2 regions of the Piscinibacter sp. PDB1-1 genome follow, and region 2 is predicted to be linked to the other one. Evidence: riboswitches for the same ligand, from Rfam matches in the RefSeq annotation. Region 2 holds a riboswitch; the other holds the start of a gene.
The links. Region 2 has a riboswitch for S-adenosylhomocysteine ahead of ahcY (adenosylhomocysteinase). Riboswitches for the same ligand answer to the same signal wherever they lie in the genome.
Positions count from the first base shown of each region.

Region 1 (4,474 bases), on a different contig from region 2:
GCACGACCCGCTGTTCAGCGGATTGGCGGCGGCCTGACACAGCCCCCCAGTCGCTTCGCTCCTGCCCCCAGGGGCGCCGACCCGACGGCCGGGCAAAGCCCGTTCCGTGGGTTGTTGCTTCATTGGCCGCGAGCTTCGCCGCAGCGAGGTCAAGCCAAGCGCAGCAGCTTCTCCATGTAGAGCCGCACCTTGATCTCGTGCGGCGCCACACCGCCCACCACGTCGTGCGGGCGCACGCGCGTATCGCGCACCACCGGCTCGAGCAGAGCCGTGCCGCTCTTGCTCACGATGCTCGCCACCTTGGGCGCCTTGGCGTGCGGACCGCGTCGCAGCACCACCGCGAGTTCACCGCTGCCCAGGCACACATAGCTGCCCGGGGGGTAGATGCCCGTGGTCTGGATGATTGCCTTGCCGGCCTCGTCGGCCTGCTGGTGTTCGTCGAGGTAGGCCGCCTTCACCGCAGCCGACGCCGCCAGCGCCGGGCGGGCGCGGCGCATGCTCAGGCGGGCGGCATAGATGTCGGCACGCTGGAGCAGCCGCGCGAGCTGCATGCCTGGCGCCTGCGCAGCCAGCGGGCCGGCCGAGGTGCCGTGGTGATGCGCCACCGCCTGCAGCCACAGTTCGTCGCGCACGCCCGCCTCGTGAAGGCAGGCCACGGCGCGCGCGGCGTGGGTGTCGATCTGCGCACGCTGCTCGGGCGTGGGTGCGGTCTCCTGCAGCGCGAGCTGGTCTTGCAGCGCAGTCATCGAGATGTTCATCGTCAACGCGGCACAGCGCAGCGAGCGGCGCCATTCATCGGTGAACGACGGCAGTTGGCGCGCCGCCAGATCGCACAGCACGGCCACGAGCAACCCATGGAACACGCTGTACTGGTGGGCGTCGCTGGTGGTCGATTGCACCAGCACGAGCAGCGCGGCATCGGCGTCGGCCTGGGCGAGTTCAAGCAGTTCGCGCTGCAGCCTGAGCAGGCGCGGCAAGAAGTCGGCGGGCGCCGGGTCCTGCAGCAGCACGCGGCCGCGCATCTGCAGGTCGGCCCAGGAGGCGCCTCGGCTTTGTTCGAGCGGCGCGGGCTGGGTGGGGGCGACCATCACCGCGCCATCGGGCGTGGCACGCGCCATCTGCCCGAGCGATGCGTTGCGGCGCAGCATCGCATCGAGCTTGCCGGCGAGAGCGCGGTTCAGCAGCTCGCCTTCGAGTTCGTCCACATAGATCGCGCGCGAGACGAGGCGGCGGCGCTGCTCCTCGGTGGCGACCAGCACGCCCTTGGCCAGCAGCAGGTGCCCCGATGCGTCGCGCACCGACACCGGCGCAGGCTGGCCGAGGCGCAGGATTTCCGGGGGGATCTGGACGACGGGCATGGTGGGGAAGCTGGCGCGATCCTGCGCCCAAACAGTCAGGCGCTCCCCTGGTTGTCGGCCCCGTGCAGGCGGACTTGAGCCGCCTGCGCCTCGGTGCGGCCCCTTACTTCACCGCTGCCGGCGCCCTGGCCTTGTCGCCCACCAGGATCTCGATGCGCCGGTTGGCCGCGCGACCCGCCTCGTCGTCGTTGCTCGCCACCGGATCGCGCGAGCCGCGGCCGGCCACGGCGATGCGCACCGGCGAGACACCCCGCGCCACGAGCCAGTCGCGTGCGCTGGCGGCCCGGTCGAGCGAGAGCGAGTCGTTGCCCGCCACCGAGCCCTTCGAGTCGGTGTGGCCCACCACGCGCAGGTCGGCGTTGGGCACGTTGCGCAGGGCGATCACGACCTTGTCGAGCACGGCGGTGGCCGCGGGCTTGAGCGCCGAGCGGTTGGCATCGAAGGCCATGTCTCCCGGCAAGGTGATCCACAGGCGCTCGTCGGTCGTGCGCGAGAGGGTGGCGCCGGTACCGCTGAGCGAGCTGTCGAGCTGGCGCTCGGCGGCCTCCATCTGCGGTGACCAGGCCCGCGCGCCCGGCGTCTGCCCGTACACCGGCCCCGGCGACGACCCCGGCACGGCCGGCCCCGAAGGCGGCACCTGCCTGGGCGAGGAACACCCCGCCACGAGCGCCAGCGCTGCCAGGCACGGCGCGATGAAAGCGGCAACAGGGCGGCGATCCGAACGGTGAGCGAGCGTCATGGTCTTTTTGTCTGGGTGGCGAGACCGCCATTGGAACGCGTGAGGCGCGCACAGTTCACGGCCGCCGCGCCTTGTTTGTAACTGCACATGACGCGCAGCACTGCACGGCCCCACGGACACACCCCGTGCAGGCTCGCTTAAAATCGGCCGCTTCCAAGGAGCGTTGCGACGGTGTCTTCTGCTGACACCGCCAGGCTTGGAAGCTCGCAACGACGCTCACCCCAGCCTGCAAACCATTGCATGCGCCGCGGGGGAGCACCGCTTGCGCATGCCGAGTCGACCGACCGCCATGACCACCGCCACGCCCGCCCCTGCCGCCGCACACGACGTGCCCCCGATGAAGCTCGCGGGCCTGGAGCCCATTGCCATCGGCGAAGGCACGCTGTTCGTCAACATCGGCGAGCGCACCAACGTCACCGGCTCCAAGGCTTTTGCGCGGATGATCCTCAACGGCCAGTTTGAAGAGGCCCTCGCCGTGGCGCGCCAGCAGGTCGAGAACGGCGCGCAGGTGATCGACGTCAACATGGACGAAGCCATGCTCGACGCCAAGGCGTCGATGGTGCGCTTTCTCCACCTGATCGCCTCCGAGCCCGAGATCGCGCGCGTGCCGATCATGGTCGACAGCTCCAAGTGGGAGGTGATCGAGGCCGGCCTGAAGTGCATCCAGGGCAAGGGGATCGTGAACTCGATCTCGATGAAAGAAGGCGTGGAGCAGTTCAAGCAGCAGGCCAAGCTCGTGCGCCGCTACGGTGCCGCCGCGGTGGTGATGGCCTTCGACGAGAAGGGCCAGGCCGACACCTATGCGCGCAAGGTCGAGATTTGCGAGCGGGCCTATCGCATCCTGGTCGACGAGGTGGGCTTCCCGCCCGAAGACATCATCTTCGACCCGAACATCTTCGCCATCGCCACAGGCATCGAGGAGCACGACAACTACGCGGTCGACTTCATCGAGGCCACGCACTGGATCAAGCAGAACCTGCCGGGCGCCAAGGTGAGCGGCGGCGTGTCGAACGTGAGCTTCAGCTTCCGCGGCAACGACCCGATGCGCGAGGCCATCCACACCGTGTTCCTGTACCACGCGATCAAGGCGGGCATGGACATGGGCATCGTCAACGCCGGCATGGTCGGCGTGTACGACGACCTGGAGCCCACGCTGCGCGAGCGCGTCGAAGACGTGGTGCTGAACCGCACGCCCGCCTACAAGGATGGTGAGCCGCAACTGAGCGCGAGCGAACGCCTGGTCGAGATCGCCGAGACCGCCAAGGGCGCCGCCAAGGACGACAGCGCCAAGTTCGCCTGGCGCGCCAAGCCCGTGCGCGAGCGCCTGGCGCATGCGCTGGTGCACGGCATCAACGACTTCATCACCGAAGACACCGAAGAGGTCTACCAGGCCATCAAGGCCGAGGGCGGCCGTCCGCTGCATGTGATCGAGGGCCCGCTGATGGACGGCATGAACGTCGTCGGCGACCTGTTCGGCCAGGGCAAGATGTTCCTGCCGCAGGTGGTCAAGAGCGCCCGCGTGATGAAGCAGGCCGTGGCCCACCTGCTGCCCTACATCGAAGCAGAGAAGCTGGCCATGATCGAAGCCGGCGGCGAGGTCCGCTCCAAGGGCAAGATCGTCATCGCCACCGTGAAGGGCGACGTGCACGACATCGGCAAGAACATCGTCACCGTCGTGCTCCAGTGCAACAACTTCGAGGTGGTCAACATGGGCGTGATGGTCCCGTGCCAGGACATCCTCGCGCGCGCCAAGGTCGAGGGCGCCGACATCATCGGCCTCTCAGGCCTCATCACCCCGAGCCTCGAAGAGATGCAGCACGTGGCCGGCGAGATGCAGCGCGACGATTACTTCCGCGGCAAGAAGACCCCCCTGCTGATCGGCGGCGCCACCACCAGCCGCGTGCACACCGCGGTCAAGATCTCGCCACACTACGAAGGGCCGGTGGTCTACGTGCCCGATGCGAGCCGCAGCGTGAGCGTGTGCAGCGACCTGCTGTCGGACGACAAGGCCGCCAACTACATCACCGAGCTGAACGCCGACTACGAGCGCGTGCGCCACCAGCATGCCAACAAGAAGGCCACGCCGCTCGTGACGCTTGCCAAGGCGCGCGCCAACAAGACGCCGATCGACTGGGCCGGCTACGCGGCCCCGAAGCCGAAGTTCACCGGCCGGCGCGTGTTCAAGAACTACGACCTGGGCGAGTTGGCGAAGTGCATCGATTGGGCCCCGTTCTTCCAGACGTGGGACCTCGCCGGTGCCTACCCCGCCATCCTCACGGACGAGATCGTCGGCGAATCTGCCCGCCGCGTGTTCAGCGACGGCCAGAGCATGCTCAACCGCCTGATCAAGGGCCGGTGGCTCACGGCCAATGGCGTG
Region 1 is NZ_JBWVZJ010000004.1:38,985-43,458, reverse strand. Features, by position in the region: gene AC1KAR_RS19630 (homocysteine S-methyltransferase family protein) at 1-37, shown strand, start outside; gene AC1KAR_RS19625 (HD-GYP domain-containing protein) at 150-1,358, opposite strand; gene AC1KAR_RS19620 (OmpA family protein) at 1,462-2,097, opposite strand; S-adenosyl-L-homocysteine riboswitch at 2,247-2,322, shown strand; gene metH (methionine synthase) at 2,387-4,474, shown strand, end outside.
Region 1: another riboswitch for S-adenosylhomocysteine. It lies ahead of metH (methionine synthase); the one in region 2 lies ahead of ahcY (adenosylhomocysteinase).

Region 2 (4,474 bases):
GCGCTTGATGCCGGCGGCCTTGAACTGCGCGAGCTTCTCGGTCACCGATTCGCGGCTTGCGCCGATGCAGGTGAAGTGCGAGGCCGCGTCCACGCCTTCGGCCAGGATGTCGCGCACCGCGGCGAAGGTGCCGTCTTGCGTGGAGCCGCCTGCGCCGTAGGTGACGGAGCAGAACTGCGGCTTGAGTGCGTAGAGCTTCTGGCGCACCGCCGCGAGCTTGGCCACGCCCTCGGGCGTCTTGGGGGGGAAGAACTCCAGGCTGAGCGGGAGTGGGGTTGTGCTCATGCGGAACCTTTACTTAACTCATGTCAGACCACAACCCGTTCGGGCTGAGGTATCGAAGGTCAGCCTGATCGGTGGGTGGCGTGCGTACGCGTTGTCTTACTCGGCCTGCGCGGGCTGCTTCGCCCACACGAAGAACTCGGTGTTGCCGTTGCCACCCTGGATGGGGCTCTGGAAATACTTCTGCACCTTCAAGCCCAGCGCCTTGCTGGCCTGCCACATGCGGTTCTCGACTTCGACGAAATGCGCCTTGTCTTTCACGATGCCGCCCTTGCCGATCTGCGCGGGCTGCAACTCGAACTGCGGCTTGACCAGCAGCAGCAGGTGACCGCCGGGCTTGAGGTAGGTCACCATCGTGGGCAACACGTGCGTGGAGGTGATGAACGACAGGTCGGCGGTGACGAAGTCGAAGCTGTGCTCGGCGTGCTCGGCCGCAAAGGCGCTGCCAGCCACGTCGCGCGCGTTGATGCCCTCGTAGCTCGCCACGCGCTCGTCGCCCGCGAGCTTCGGGTGCAACTGCCCGTGCCCCACGTCGATGCCGACCACCCGCGCGGCACCGCCTTGCAGCAATGCATCGGTGAAGCCGCCCGTGCTCTGGCCCAGGTCGAGGCAGGTGAAGCCGGTGACATCAATGCCGCAGTGCTTCAGCGCTCCTTCGAGCTTGAGCCCGCCGCGCGACACGAAGCGCAGCTCCGCGTCGTCGGTGATCTCGATCTCGCAGCCCTCGGGCACATCGAGCCCCGCCTTGTTGACGACGGCCCAGCCCTTGGGGCCGAGCCAGCGCACGGCGCCGCGCTCGATCAGCCGCGTGGCGGCCGAGCGGGTGGGCGCGAGGCCCATCTGAAGAAGAAGCTGGTCAGCCCGCATGGAAGATCCGATCAAAGGTTCGGGCAAGTCGCGCAGCGACAAGCCCGACATCAAGCAACACCCGCGGAGCCGGCTTCGCCGGTCCGCAGGGTGGCGCCCCTCGGGGGCAGGAGCGCCAGCGACTGGGGGGCTCAGTACCGATACGTGTCGGGCTTGTACGGACCTTGCTTCGGCACGCCGATGTAGGCGGCCTGCTCCTCGGTCAACTCGGTCAGCTGCGCGTTCAGCGTGGTCAGCTGCAGGCGGGCGACCTTCTCGTCGAGGTGCTTGGGCAGCACGTAGACCTTGCCGATGTCGTACGAATCGGGGTGCGTGTAGAGCTCGATCTGCGCGATGGTCTGGTTGGCGAAGCTGGAGCTCATCACGTAGCTCGGGTGGCCCGTGCCGCAGCCCAGGTTCACCAGGCGGCCCTTGGCCAGCATGATGATGCGCTTGCCGTCCGGGAAGATCACGTGATCGACCTGCGGCTTGATCTCTTCCCACTCGTACTTCTCGAGCGACGCGACCTGGATCTCGTTGTCGAAGTGGCCGATGTTGCACACGATGGCGTTGTTCTTCATCGCCTTCATGTGGTCGTGGGTGATGACGTCCTTGTTGCCGGTGGTGGTGACGAAGATGTCGGCCTTGTCGGCCGCCCATTCCATCGTGACCACGCGGTAGCCTTCCATGCAGGCCTGCAGCGCGTTGATCGGGTCGATCTCGGTGACCCACACCTGGGCGCTCAGGGCGCGCAGGGCCTGGGCCGAACCCTTGCCCACGTCGCCGTAGCCGGCCACGACAGCGATCTTGCCGGCGACCATCACGTCGGTGGCGCGCTTGATGCCGTCGACCAGCGATTCACGGCAGCCGTAGAGGTTGTCGAACTTGCTCTTGGTGACGCTGTCGTTCACGTTGATGGCGCGGAAGGGCAGGGTGCCCTTGGCACTCATTTCCTTCAGGCGGTGCACGCCGGTGGTGGTCTCTTCGGTCACGCCGATGATCTGGGCCGACTTGCGGCTGTACCAGGTCGGGTCTTCGGCCAGCTTGGCCTTGATGGCGGCAAAGAGGCAGGTCTCTTCTTCGCTGGTCGGGTTGGCGATGACGGAGGCGTCCTTCTCGGCCTTCTTGCCCAGGATCATCAGCAGCGTGGCGTCGCCGCCGTCGTCCAGGATCATGTTCGGGCCTTCGCCGGCCGAGCCCTTGGGGCCGAAGTCGAAGATGCGGTGGGTGAAGTCCCAGTACTCGGTGAGCGTCTCGCCCTTGTGCGCGAACACGGGGGTGCCGGCGGCCACGAGCGCGGCGGCGGCGTGGTCTTGCGTCGAGAAGATGTTGCACGAGGCCCAGCGCACTTCGGCGCCCAGGGCTTGCAGGGTCTCGACCAGCACCGCGGTCTGGATGGTCATGTGCAGCGAGCCGGTGACGCGCGCGCCCTTGAGCGGCTGGGTCTTGGCGTACTCGGTGCGGATGGCCATCAGCGCGGGCATCTCGCTTTCGGCGATCTTGATCTCTTTGCGGCCCCAGTCGGCGAGCGAGAGGTCGCGGATGGCGTTGTCTTGAGAAGGTTTGAGAACGGCGTTCATGTCGGGCTCCGGTCAATGAAGGAACCCGCACGCAGCACAGATGGGGATGGGAGACATACACCACTCACCCACGAGGACTGTCGTGCGGGTGAGCGCGGTTGCAAGAAGATTTCCGAGCCTGGGGCACCACGCCATGCTGGGGGTGCCTTGCAACGCTCCTCGGAAAGTGGGGCGGATTGTAGTTCACCGTCTGTGTCGGTTCCAGGTCGGATTGCGCATCCCGCCCGGCCAAGGGGGTATCGCCGAGGCGACAACGGCCCTTCAGCGATCGGCGTAGCTTGCGCGTCACTACAACACCGGAGACACCATGAGCAAGCTGCGCGCACTCGGCCCTGCCTTGCCCATCCTCGTCGGCGCCTCGCTGATGCTCAGCCTGGCCATGGGCCTGCGCCAGAGTCTGGGCATCTTCATGCCGCCGCTCACGCAGGATGTGGGCATCTCGGTGTCGGACTTCACCCTCGCCATCGCAGTGCAAAACCTCGCCTGGGGTTTCCTGCAACCGGTGGCGGGCGCCTGGGCGCTGCGCGTGGGCTTCAAGCGGCTGATGCTGAGTGGAGCCGTGCTCTATGTGATCGGCCTCACGCTGCTCGTTACCGCGCACGGTTTCGTCGCCGTGCTGCTCGGCGCGGGCGTGGCGATCGGCGCCTCGATGGCCGTCACCGGCCCGGCGTTCGCGATGGCGGTGGCCTCGCGCGCGGTGTCGGCGGCGATGCGCAGCTCGGTGCTGGGCATCGTGTCGGCCGCCGGCTCCCTGGGTGCGCTGATGGCCGCACCGCTCGGCCAGGCGCTCGCTCAGGCGCAGGGCTGGCGGGTTGGCTTGCTCGGCTTCATCGTGCTCTCGCTCGTGATCCTGCCCGCCGCCTGGTACGCCGGCCGCGCCGACACCTTGCCCATGCCGCCTTCGCCCAGCGGCGACGACAACAAGAGCGCCGGCGCGATGACGCGCGACGCGCTGCGCCACCCGCCGTTCGTGGTGATGACGGCGGCGTACTTCGTGTGCGGCATGCAGCTCATCTTTCTGACGACACACCTGCCGTCGTACCTCGCGCTGTGCGGCATGGACCCGATGCTCAGCGCCCAGGCGCTCGGCGTGATCGGTGGCTTCAACGTGCTAGGCAGCCTGTTCTTCGGCTGGGCCGGGGGGCGCTGGAACAAGCTGCTGCTGCTGGGCAGCATCTACGTGCTGCGCTCGATCGGCATCGCGTGGTACTTCATGACCTTGCCCACGCCTGCGAGCACGCTCGTCTTCGCCGCGATCATGGGCTTTCTGTGGCTCGGTGTCGGGCCGCTGGTGGCGGGCTCGATCAGCGAGACCTTCGGCGTGCGCTGGCAGGCCATGCTGGGTGGCGTCGCCTTCATGAGCCACCAGGTCGGCAGCTTCGTCGGGGCCTACGGCGGTGGCCTGATCTACGACGCGCTGGGTTCGTACAACCTGGCCTGGCAGGTCGGCGTGGGCGTGGGGCTGGCGGCCGGTATCGTGCAATGCGCGTTTGCCGTCGCGCGGCCGCCTGGGCCGCGTACGCCGGTCGAGGCCGTGCCGGCCTGACACTCGGTCGCGCTCGCACAATCACACGCATGCGCCCTGCTCATGTCCTCCCCTGGTCGGCCCTGCCGCTTTCGAAAGCGCGTGCGGTCGTGGGTGTGCTCACCGACATCGACGACACCCTCACCACCGCCGGTGCCATCACGCCCGATGCGCTGCACGCGCTGGCCGATTTGCAATCCGCCGGCCTGCCGGTGATTGCCATCACGGGCCGTCCGATGGG
Region 2 is NZ_JBWVZJ010000002.1:717,268-721,741, reverse strand. Features, by position in the region: gene metF (methylenetetrahydrofolate reductase [NAD(P)H]) at 1-285, opposite strand, end outside; gene AC1KAR_RS15015 (TlyA family RNA methyltransferase) at 382-1,149, opposite strand; gene ahcY (adenosylhomocysteinase) at 1,281-2,708, opposite strand; S-adenosyl-L-homocysteine riboswitch at 2,792-2,875, opposite strand; gene AC1KAR_RS15005 (MFS transporter) at 3,016-4,254, shown strand; gene AC1KAR_RS15000 (HAD-IIB family hydrolase) at 4,284-4,474, shown strand, end outside.